Regions from separate parts of the Cellvibrio fibrivorans genome, predicted to be linked through region 2. Evidence: predicted binding sites of a transcription regulator. Region 2 holds the regulator's gene; the other holds the start of a gene.
What was found. Region 2 encodes FNR, which switches genes on or off when oxygen is low (the NO sensors DNR and NnrR bind a similar motif). Its sites were predicted from a motif close to TTGATNNNNATCAA; they were not measured.

Region 1: the regulator FNR is predicted to act here: its motif matches at 3,885-3,898, upstream of J2X05_RS15665 (GbsR/MarR family transcriptional regulator).

What each region holds. Positions count from the first base shown of each region.
Region 1 covers NZ_JAVDVX010000006.1:59,569-65,707, reverse strand. The annotation lists gene J2X05_RS15685 (GntR family transcriptional regulator) at 1-282, shown strand, start outside; gene J2X05_RS15680 (DUF2721 domain-containing protein) at 333-800, shown strand; gene J2X05_RS15675 (cytochrome d ubiquinol oxidase subunit II) at 841-1,860, opposite strand; gene J2X05_RS15670 (cytochrome ubiquinol oxidase subunit I) at 1,871-3,238, opposite strand; gene J2X05_RS15665 (GbsR/MarR family transcriptional regulator) at 3,264-3,830, opposite strand; gene J2X05_RS15660 (CsbD family protein) at 4,132-4,299, shown strand; gene J2X05_RS15655 (hypothetical protein) at 4,635-5,087, shown strand; gene J2X05_RS15650 (thiol-disulfide oxidoreductase DCC family protein) at 5,072-5,518, shown strand; gene J2X05_RS15645 (hypothetical protein) at 5,586-6,139, shown strand, end outside.
Region 2 covers NZ_JAVDVX010000002.1:32,170-38,308, reverse strand. The annotation lists gene J2X05_RS05055 (acyl-[ACP]--phospholipid O-acyltransferase) at 1-3,162, shown strand, start outside; gene fnr (fumarate/nitrate reduction transcriptional regulator Fnr) at 3,314-4,072, shown strand; gene J2X05_RS05045 (DUF4202 domain-containing protein) at 4,093-4,686, shown strand; gene J2X05_RS05040 (SirB2 family protein) at 4,758-5,135, shown strand; gene J2X05_RS05035 (hypothetical protein) at 5,380-5,898, shown strand; gene J2X05_RS05030 (hypothetical protein) at 5,997-6,139, opposite strand, start outside.

The DNA of each region.
Region 1 (6,139 bases), on a different contig from region 2:
TTTCATATTGGCATCGCTATCGGCAGCGGCAACCCGGTACTCGCCAATTACCTGCGCGATATCAACAACAATATCCGCATCCTGCGCCGGTTAGGATTTCCTGATCGTCAATCCGTCATCGAAACCTGCGAAGAACATTTTGCGATTTGCCAATTAATCCGAGCCAAAAATAAAAGCCAGGCACGCAAAGCCATGACCAAACACATCAGCAAAAGCCAGGGGCTCGCGCGCAGCGTCACGCTGAGTCAATTGCAGCAGGCGATCAAGCGACATAAATCGTAGCCATCGCAGTTTATTGAATTAACACTAAAAAAATTTCTGAGAGACAGCTAATGAGTTCCACCCCTGAAGTAATGATGAGCTTTAGCGATGTCGCCCATGCGATTCAGCTCGCGCTTGCGCCGGTATTCTTGTTGACCGGTATCGCCGGTTTATTGAATGTGATGGCAGCCCGGCTCGCGCGCATCATTGACCGCGGGCGCAGCCTTACCGAACAAGAGCTACCGCTGCATTTACAAAATAATCCCGATATATTTCAAAAAGAATTGAGTCGCCTTGAGCGTCGCCGTCATTACGCCAGCTTGGCAATTACCGCCTGTACCTGTTCAGCATTATTGGTCTGCACAGTGATTGCGGTGATTTTTCTGCAAGTGTTATTGCAAGCGGAATTTAAATGGGTGATTAGCTTTTTATTTACCGCGTCAACCCTGACGTTAATTGTCGGGCTGGGTTATTTTTTGCGAGAAGTTCACCTCGCAACGCGCACCGTGCGAATCCAGATTATCAAACCTGCCGAATAATCTGGATTCGATGATCCTGCAGAAGGAAAAGGCTTCGGTCTCAGTAATACTTCAGCTGCGTCGCTTTACCATGAAATACTTTGTATGAAAAAAAGGTATAGCCGAGAATAGTGGGCAGTACCACGATTACGCCATACAAAATAAACATCAGCGACTCCGGCGCACTGGCGGCTTGCCAGACATCCAATTTATTTGGCACAACATAGGGATAAAAACTGTAAGCCAAACCGATAAAACTTAACAGGAAAATCATCGCGGCCGAGGCAAAAGGAATCCAGCAGCCAAAATCGTTAGGATAAGGTGCGCGTCTTAAGTAGCGATCTGCAATAAAAAACAGAACAAAACAAAATACCGGGATCACCCATAAGATAATAACCAAAGGTGTGCCAAACCATTTATCAAAAATAATATCACTGACGAGTGGATTGACTATGGATACCGCAACAATTCCCAGTAACATTAACCACGCGCAACGACGCGCCCACCATGCGGCGCGTTTTTGTAAATCCCCTTCTGTTTTCATTACCAACCAGGCGGCGCCGATAAAAGTATAACCGGCCGTCACACAAATTGCGCTGAGCGCGGCAAATAGATGCGCAGCCAAGGTATCTTCAAAACCCATCACAAAAAGGCCAAGCATATAACCTTGTGCCAGGGTGGCGAGCAGTGAACCCACTTGAAATGTGCGGTCCCATAATTCCTTGTGGTCCTCCGGCGCTTTAGCGCGAAAGTCGAACGCGACCCCGCGCAGGATCAAACCGGCGAGCATGACCGTTACCGGTAAATATAAATTCAATAAAATCATGCTGTGCGCCAACGGAAACGCAATTAATAAAATGCCTATGCCTAACACCAGCCAGGTTTCATTGGCGTCCCAAAAAGGGCCGATACTGGCGATCATGGTATCGCGCTGCGCCTCGGAATCTTTTGGTAATAAAATGCCGACACCAAGATCGTAGCCATCGAGAATTGCGTAAATAAAAAATGCGAGCCCCATCAAACCAATAAAAATAACGGGTAACCAAAACGCCTCGCCAGATAAAGTGCTGATATCAGTCATGATTCATTCCTCACAAATTTTCTTCGACGAGTTTTTCTTGCAGGGTGTCAATTTCTTCAGGGCGATCTACTAGCACGGCTTTTCTTGCCATCACAAACAAGGTGCGGATATAGGCAATCAGCAACACAACATAGAGCGTTAAATAAATCGCCAGGGAGGTGCCGACATTGCTCGCGGGTGTTGTGGTAACGGCATCAACGGTTTTCAATACGCCAGTCACTAACCAGGGTTGGCGGCCGATCTCGGTGACGTACCAACCTGCCAGCGTCGCAATCCAGCCGGAGAATGTCATGCCGACAAATACTTTTAGCATCAGCGGCGATATTTCATTGCGGCGATAAATTTGCCAGCAGCCAATCCATGAGACTAACAGCATCAGCATGCCCACACCTACCATGATGCGGAAGCCATAAAACAGCGGTCCAACGGGTGGATGTGCATCGGGGAATTCATTCAACCCTTTGAGTTCGCCATCACTGGTGTGCGTTAAAATAATACTTGCCATGTTGGGGATTTGAATCGCGTATTTATTGCTTTGGGTTTCTTTATCTGGAATGGCAAATAACACCAAGGGCACATTTTTCTCGGTATGCCATACCGCTTCCATCGCTGCAATTTTTGCGGGTTGGTGATGCAAAGTGTTAAGCCCGTGCATATCCCCTAAAAATATTTGCAGAGGAATTAAAAACGCAGCAGCGATAGTGGCATTCTTGAGCGCAAGACGTGGTGCCGGTTTGTGGTCATCTTTTAATATGCGATACGCAGAGATACCGGCAATTAAAAATGCTGCAGTTAAACCCGATGCAATCAACATGTGTGCTAAACGATAGGGCATGGACGGATTAAAAATAATTGCCCACCAATCCAGCGGAAAGGCTTTCATGGTGTCGCCGACCTGGCGCATTTCAAAACCGGTGGGAGTTTGCATCCACGAATTCAATGCAATAATCCAGAAGGCCGACATGCTGGTGCCGAATGCCACCAAAAAAGTCGCGAGTGTGTGCACTCGGTTGGATACTTTATTAATTCCGAACAACATAATGCCTAAAAAAGTCGCTTCCAGAAAAAATGCCGTCAGCACTTCATAGCCAAGCAATGGCCCCGCAATATTACCCACGGTTTCCATATAGCCCGGCCAATTGGTGCCGAATTGGAAACTCATGGTGATGCCGCTGACCACGCCCAGTGCAAACGTTAATGCAAATACTTTTACCCAAAAGCGATAGGCGCGCATCCAGACTTCGTCGCCGCTGCGGTTGTAGCGAACCTTGAAATAAAATAAAAACCAGCAGAGTGCGATGGAAATAGAAGGAAATAAAATATGGAACGAAATATTAGCCGCGAATTGTATGCGTGAAAGCATGAGTGTTTCGAGCATGTCGGTTACCTCGATGATGAAACGGTCACTTCGTTGATTCTTTTTTGCTGCCCAATAAACGGTCTTTCATATCCAATACTTTTCCGATGCTGCTGCCGAGCTTGAGTAATTTGCCGAGCTGGGCGGAATCGAGTCGCTGGATTTCCTGTGTCCAGAGCGTGAGCATTTCAATTAATTCGTGCATTTCGCGCATGCGCTGCTGCGCATATTCTTCTTCGGCGTTAGCGGGGGTATCAATCAACAAGTTGCGCAGCGTTGATAACGTTGGGTCAATTTCACGTTTGCGACGCTGCTCAATCAGGGTCTTGGCAATGTCCCACACATCGCCCGGTGCTGAATAAAATTCTTTGCGCTCGCCCGGCCGGTGTTGCAGCTTAACCAGCTCCCAAGACATTAATTCCTTTAATCCCATGCTCACGTTAGAGCGGGAAATGCCGAGTGCTTCGGTGATGTCATCGGCGCACAACGGCTCTTTGCTCAAGACTAACAGGGCATACATCTGCCCGACTGTGCGGTTGATCCCCCAGCGGCTGCCCATTTCGCCAAAGTGAAGGATGCAGGATTGGATCATGGGGGTAAGGGGAGTCGTCATATAGGTCTTCCGGATATTCTGTAATTTCAGTATTTACTGAAATTACAGAATTATTTGATTCTGGTCAAGCTTTGCCTGTTTTTAGTTCTTGCGGATGCTTTGCTTCCAGGGGTGTTGAATCCCTTTTTTATGTTTGTTGCCGCACCGAACCGGGGTGTTTTTCTTTCTATAGTGGGATTGTTGTATCCCGGACTCGATCACATTAGCTATTTAAGCTAGAGGTCGATAAGGGGATAAAAAGGGGAGTTGCTTGTTATCTATGGCTCCCGTATTGAACTTAATTCATAGAGAGATAATCATCATGAACAAAGATCAAGTAAAAGGCTCAGTGAAGCAGGCTGCAGGTAAAGTGCAGCAAAAAACCGGTGAAGTTATTGGCAGCGAAAAACAGCAAGCCAAGGGCATCGCCAAACAAGTTGAAGGCAAAGTCCAAAAAGGGATCGGTGATTTGAAAGATAATCACAAGTAAATGCTCCACCAAAAGTGATGGAAAACTTTGTTCATCCCGACGCAATGGATTGCGTTAGTCTCTGCATCCCATTTGTGTTCTGCTGTGTTTTAACCTCTTTCATTCAATCTCGCTTTAATTACATCAATATCTTTTTATCGAGCAAGTCACACGAGTAGTTTTTGTGCAACACGCTTCTGCCTCTTTTTGTATCTAAGGCATTTCTCCTGAATGTGCTATGTGATTCTATGGCATCGCTCCGGTTCTATTTTGTAAATATGTTGGATTTTTTGAATTTTCAGTATATTCTGAAATTACAGAAGTATTTGATGTCGATCAAATAGAGGTGCAGGAAAATGTGGGATGCCAACGCGGTTCGCCCTTGGTTGGTGATTTGGCTGTATCTGATTGCCCTAGGGCATTTGGCCTGTGCGGTGGGTATGACTTGGCTGGTGGATTCGCCGTTGTTTGCAGATTATCACCGGCGCGTTTTGGTGGCGTTCGGTTTTCCTGTTGATCAAAAAGAAGTTATGGCGCTGCATAGTTGGTGGATGGCACTGTTCGGCGCGACCCTGCAGGCATTTTCCCTATTTCTCTTCGCGCTAGTGTATTTTGCCAATCGTTACCGCTGCGCTGCAATCTGGCTGTGGTTGGGGGCTGGTATTTTGTTGTGGGCGCCGCAAGATATTTATTTCTCTCTGCAGCGCGGTGTGTGGATACACTTGTGGGTAGATCTCGCTGCTGTTGGCGCAATTGTGCCGCCATTGTGTATGTTGTGGTGGTGGGATCGCAAATGGAAACAGAAGTGATGGTGTTGGAAGCCAAATATCCTCCTGCTGTAAATCCTGGCGATCAAATAATACTGTTTGATGCGGTATGCAAATTATGTAATCGCTGGAGTCGCTTTATTATTCGCTTCGACAAACAGCACCGCTTTACGCTTTGCTCAGTACAATCTGAGCAAGGACAGGCAATTTTGCAATGGTTCGGTTACCCACTTGATCGGTTTGAAACGATGCTGCTCGTGCAAGGCGATCAAGCGATCGCTAAAAGTGATGCATTTCTTGAAATAGTACGGCAATTGCCGTTGCCTTGGCCTTTGCTTGGTATTGCAAAAATTCTCCCGCAGAAAGTGCGCGATTGGTGCTATGACCGCATAGCATTGAATCGCTACGAATTATTTGGGAAATATGAATATTGCCTTTTGGCAAACCCTGATCATGAACGACGTTTTTTGTAGGATTATTTCTAATAAATAACAGCTATCGTGGTAGTTTTATTGAATGATATTTAAGTTAGGGGCGAATATGGATATTGTGCACAATATTGAATTTTTACGAGCCGAGTATGAGCGGATTCGCGCTAAAGGCTATCTCCTCGCAGGAGATTTGAATGATCTACCTCAGCGCGCGTCTGTCTATTATCACTTATATGAAGATTCAGGTGGTAGAAACGTATTTCCATTAATTGCTGCACATGGAGCACTTTGGGCTAGCGGCTATTTCTCAAAAGGAATGCGAATAGGGCGGTTTTTAGCACTTCAATATTGTTTCAACTTCACGAAAATGCGCGATAAAATGCAATTGCTGAGTGCTTTTGCGAATGCATTTAGAGATATCAATAGAAGAGTCTGTGCGGAAGCCTACGCTATATATCATTTTAGCAAGCTCTATGGAGATGCTATTTCCTCCAGTGAGATAATCCCCTCTGAATTATTGCAAATACTTAACGAGTGCCACAGCTCGCAACGAAGTGGTAATCATTTTGATTACGGACAGCGATTAAAATTATTTTCAGCTTTTTTTCTGTGGGAGCAAGAAACGATTGTTGCTCCTGCTGTCGCTGATGCCATAAAGGAATT
Region 2 (6,139 bases):
CTTTTACTCGCCGCTCAAGCCGCGATTTATTCACCCGCCAAATTTGGTTACATCAAAGAATTATTTGGTAAAGAAAGCCTCGCGCAAGCGAACGGTGCCGTTGGTGCACTTTCGATGATTGCGATCCTTTCCGGTATCGCTGTGTTTTCGATTTTCTTTGAAATGTACTATCCGAAAGGTGCCGGTACAGAAAAAGACGTGATTCAAGCAATTGCTCCACTCGGCTGGTTACTGGTGTTAAGTGCAATCATCGAAGTGGTAATGATTTATCGCCTTCCCGAACAGCCCACACCGCAAACAACTGCCCACTTTTCAACCAAAGCTTACTTAACAGGAAAATTATTTGCGGAAGATATGGCGCCAGTAATGCGCCAACGAGTGATCCGTTTATCGGTTGTTGGCCTCGCAATTTTCTGGGGCGTAGGTCAAGTGATGCTTGCCGCCTTCCCCGCTTTCATCAAAGAAGAATTGCACATGGATAATGCCATGATCGTGCAAGGCATTCTCGCGTGCAGCGGTATTGGTATCGCACTGGGTTCGATTATCGCCGGGCGCTTCTCGCGTAATTATATTGAAACGGGTTTGCTGCCTTTAGGCGCATTGGGTTTTGCTCTGGGTTTATTGTGTTTGCCTCACTTGCATTCTTACACTGCATTTATGCTTGCGTTTTTGTTTATTGGGTTTAGCGGTGGTGTGTTTACCGTGCCCCTTAATGCCCTGATCCAATTTCACGCTGGCGAGCATGAGTTGGGTCGTACCCTCGCTGCCAACAACTGGGTACAGAACGTGGTGATGCTGGTTTTTCTCGTTATAACCGTCGGGTTTTCATTTGCAGGATTCAGCAGCAAAACCTTGCTGGAAATTATTGCGGTTATCACTTTGATCGGTTGCTGTTACACCATCTATGAATTGCCGCAAAGTCTGGTGCGTTTTGTTTTTTCGCGCATTGTTTCGCAGCGCTACCGCGTGTTAGTGCAAGGGATGAAAAATATCCCTGCAAAAGGCGGTGTATTGTTGCTTGGCAACCATGTGAGTTGGATTGACTGGGCGGTATTACAACTCGCCAGCCCGCGCCCGGTTCGCTTTGTTATGTTGCGTGCGATTTACCAACGCTGGTATTTGAAGTGGTTTTTCGATTTGTTTGGTTGCATCCCGATTGAATCCGGTGCACAGAGCCGCAATGCATTGGATACGGTTGCAGCAAGTTTAAACAACGGCGATGTGGTGTGTTTATTCCCTGAAGGTGCGATTAGCCGCACCGGTCATTTAGGTGAATTTCGTCGCGGTTACGAACGTGCCTGTGAAAAAGCCAATGACGATGTCGTTATTGTTCCCTTTTATTTACGCGGTTTATGGGGCAGCCAATTTTCGCGTTCATCTGCCCACTTAAAAAATAAAAACCGCCCGTTGCTAAAGCGCGATTTAATTGTCGCATTTGGAAAACCGCTGCCTAAAGAAACCAAGGCGGATGTGTTAAAACGCCGCGTGTTGGATTTATCGATTCGCTCATGGCAAGAATATGTAGACAGTTTGGACACCATTGGCCGCTGCTGGATTGACGCTGCTAAAAAAATGGGTAACCAAATGGCAATTATCGATACCATGGGTACAGAGCTGAGCGCACATCGTGCGCTGGCCGGCGCCAGTGCCATCGCCAGCCGTATCGCCAAATTACCCGACCAGAATATCGGTGTACTTTTGCCGACCAGTGCTGCTGGTGTGCTCACCAACCTCGCGGTAATTCTGACCGGAAAAACCCTGATCAATTTAAATTACACAGCAAGTCAAAGTGCTTTTGCATCGGCACTTACGCAAGCAAATATAAAAACCGTATTTACCTCTGCACGCTTTTTGAAAAAACTGGAGGACAAAGGCATTCCTGCGCACAGTTTATTGCAAGGCGTCAATGTGGTTGCGATGGAAGATTTTGCAGGCAGCATTTCTACCGCCGAAAAAATTGCCCGTTTATTATTGATCAAAATACTACCTGCATTTGTGTTAAAAACACTCTGGGCGCGGAAACAAAAAGCAAATGATATCGCCGTTATTTTATTTTCCAGTGGTAGCGAAGGTATTCCCAAAGGTGTACAGATTAGCCACAAAAATATTATCGCCAACGTTAAACAAATTACCGATGTATTAAACGTAGAAGAAAAAGATGTAGTAATGGCAAACCTACCGCTGTTCCACGCATTTGGTCTAACAGTGACACAGTTTATGCCGCTGCTCGAGGCTGTACCTATGGTATGTCACGCTGACCCGACGGATGCATTGGGCAGCGCCAAAGCCATCGCACAAAATCGTGTAACCGTTTTATTCGGTACATCTACTTTCCTGCGTTTATATTGTCGCAACCACAAAATCCATCCACTCATGTTAGAGAGTTTGCGTTTGGTGGTTGCTGGTGCAGAAAAACTGCAAGAAGAAGTGCGCACCGCATTTAATCTGAAATTTAATTTGTCGATTTATGAAGGGTATGGCGCAACCGAAACCACCCCCGTCGCTAGCGTCAATCTGCCCGATAAAATCGATACCCATTACTGGCAAGTGCAAGCAGGCAACCGACCCGGTTCCGTGGGCATGCCCCTGCCCGGCTCCAGTTGTATGATTGTTGATCCGGTTACATTTAAGGAATTGCCCACCGGTGAAGCAGGCATGATTTTAATTGGTGGTGCGCAAGTGATGGTTGGCTATTTAAACAATCCAGAAAAAACGGCCAGTGCTATTAAAGAAATACAGGATATGCGCTGGTATGTAACGGGCGATAAAGGTGTGATTGACGAAGACGGCTTCTTGTTTATTCAGGATCGCTACTCGCGCTTTGCTAAAATCGGTGGCGAGATGGTCAGCCTCACTCTCGTTGAAAGTGCATTGAAAAAGGCCATCAACAACGATGCTATCGATGTGATTGTAGTTGCGATTGATGATGCCAAAAAAGGTGAACGCTTGATCGCCATCACCAACGCCGAAGTGGCAAAAGATGAAGTTCGCACTGAAGTATTGCAGCAAGGTCTAAATGCGCTCGCGATTCCCGGAGACTGGATGCAAGTAGAAGCAATGCCATTATTAGGCTCAGGCAAAACGGATTTCAGTTTGGCGAAGAAGATGGCGAGGGAGTGGAGTGAGGTAGGTACAGCGGCAGCTACCGAGACCACAGCGTAATTACTATTGGTGTGCTTGGGCGAACAATCGCTCAAGCACACATTCAAAATCAACTATTTACCGCCCCAACCAAAGCTGCAACAATCACGTTATCAAGCCATCCCTGCACAAATCCTATCAGGGGTAACCGTTCCCTTGAGGTTCCCGCGCCATGACCGTCAACCAAACCATTGTAAAAACACAGGATTCCAGTTGTCCTCACGATAAAAAAGTGAGCTGCGGCAACTGCCGATTGAATACCATCTGCCTGCCTATCAGTTTGCATATAGAGGATATTGATCGACTCAACAACATCATTCAACGCGGTAAACCGCTGCAAAAAGGGGATTATTTGTATCGTGCCAACGACCCCTTTGACTCTGTGTATGCCATTCGCTCAGGGGCGGTAAAAGCCATGACTCTCAGTGACAATGGCGAAGAACAAGTCACCGGGTTCTATTTACCGGGCGAAGTTGTGGGGATGGATGGCATTGCCGACAACCGCTATACCAACTCCGTAGTTGCACTGGAAACAGCATCAGTATGCGAAATCCCGTTTAATCGTATGGAAGAATTAAGCCTGCAAATTCCCAACCTGCAGCGCCATTTCTTCCAACTTATGAGCCGCGAGATTACCCAGGATCAGCAAGTTATTACGTTGCTTAGCAAAAGCAGTGCAGAAGAGCGGATTGCCGCGCTGTTGCTAAGTATCTCCAGCCGCAATAGCCGCCGCCAATTATCGGCTAATGCCTTTCGTTTACCCATGTCGCGTACTGATATCGGCAACTATTTAGGGTTGACCATAGAAACTGTCAGCCGCATTTTCACCCGTTTGCAAAAACAGGATGTCATCACTGTGGATAAAAAAGAAATTCTCATTAAAAACATGGAACAGCTACGCAATATCGCCAATGGCGACACCGAAAACTAGAACATAACGAGCAACCATCGATGACCGACCAAAACCGACTGGAAAAAACCCTCGCTGCATTTGATGCGGCAAATTTACAAGACCCAAATACTGAAATAGTGGATGGCAAAGCCGTTGCCAAAGAATGGATTTACGCCCAGCGCATGAGCGCACAATTACATAAATTCTGTGCAGCCCCGTCAGAAGCATTGCAACTAGCAACACGCAGCCAGCACATATGCCGCTGGAAAAGCCCGCGTAGCGATTACCCTATGGATAGGAGCGGCTATAAAAAATGGCGGCTGGATCTGGCGCAGCTACACGGCGAAATTGCCGGCGACATCATGGCAGAACATGGGTATGACGAAAGCATGATTGCGCGGGTGAAAGATCTACTGCTGAAACGCAGCTTGAAACGCGACGATGAAGTACAGGCGCTAGAAGATGTCATCTGCCTGGTGTTTATTGAATTCTATCTGGAAGATTTTGCAAGCAAGCACGATGAAGAAAAACTCATCGATATTATTCGCAAAACCTGGAACAAAATGTCAGAAAAAGGCCACGCTGCCGCCCTAAAGCTACCTTTATCCGAATCCATGCTGGGTCTGGTCGGCAAGGCGTTAAGTGCAAGCTGATCGCGATTTAGCGTTTAATAACTATCCAACATCCACAACAGCAATCCCACATTGATAAAAAGGAACATACCGTGTATCTAGCTCTTAAACATCTTCATCTAACTTTTGTTGTGTTATCGCTGCTGGCTTTTTTCGTACGCGGCATCTGGTTGTTTATGAACTCCAGCATGCTTAGCAAAAAATGGGTAAAAATATTGCCACATATCATCAGCACCATTTTATTGGTAAGCGGGATAGTGCTGGCAGTACACCTGAGCATGTCGCCCGGAAGCCAGACTTGGTTGATGGCTAAAATTATTGGTTTGGTCGCTTATATCGGTCTGGGTATTGCCGCATTCAAAGTGCCTAATCCTAATGCGCGCAAACTACTCTGGGTGAGCGCATTAATCGTATTCGCTTATATCGTCAGCGTTGCAATCAGTAGAAACCCGCTGGGCTTTTTTAGCTAACTACACAGCCTGATTCGTTGTTACCCAAGGCAGCCGAGCGCTGCCTTTTGTTTGCCCGCTTTGACCCGCCCCAAAAAATTGATTCTTCAACGTTTGCAATTTCGCAGTGAACTCCTAGGCTTAAAGCTAATAGCTATATTCAGGCTTAATTTTATTTACAATACTTGACGTTTTTTAAAAAGTGATTTATATCACAGTCCAGTTGTTCAGCTTTCATATAACTTTAATAATCGGTGAGCCTGCTATGAAAAAAATCCTACTAACCATCGCCCTGCTGTCGCTATCGCAATTCGGTTTCAGTTGCGATGAAGCCTGCAAACGCACCAAGGCAGAAGCTGCCAACAATATAAAATTTGCCAGTTATCTGAATGCCAAATACTGCAAATCGACTGGTCTTGATTTTTTGTTACAGGGGCGCAAAAGCCTGCAAGCCTATCGCGACAAACAACTCCCCACAGCTCATCGCGGCGGTGCCAAGAATATTCGCCACTTTATTATGCAACGCAAAGACTGGCTGCAAGAATGCGACAACTATTTGCAGCTGACTGAGCAGGGTAGAATTTTCCGTGATAAAGACAGCACCGATAAAATCATCTCTGCAATGACCGGCACTGCTGCCGAGCTGGAAAAAATTATGAAGCGCCCCAAAGTCGAAGTTGAAAGCCTGGAGTTGGTGACCGCACCGGCAGCACAAAAATTTGATGATTTATTCAAGCTGGTTGATGCACATTATTTGGAACTGCAAAGACGCGGGTTACTTTGAGTTACCAACCAATCGCCATTTCGCTTCCGTAAAAAAACCGGCGTTTTGATACGCCGGTTTTTTTATGGGATTCAAATTATATGGATACAATTTCAAGCTCAAGAATTCTTTTTCAACGACAGCACTGAACGCTGAGGTTTATCGGGCCGATCAGCAAAACGTTTGGCCAACTCTTCGCGCGCTTTGATAGCTTCTGTTTTTGCATCCTGCACCGGGCTGGATTGCCAGGATTTAGGTGCAC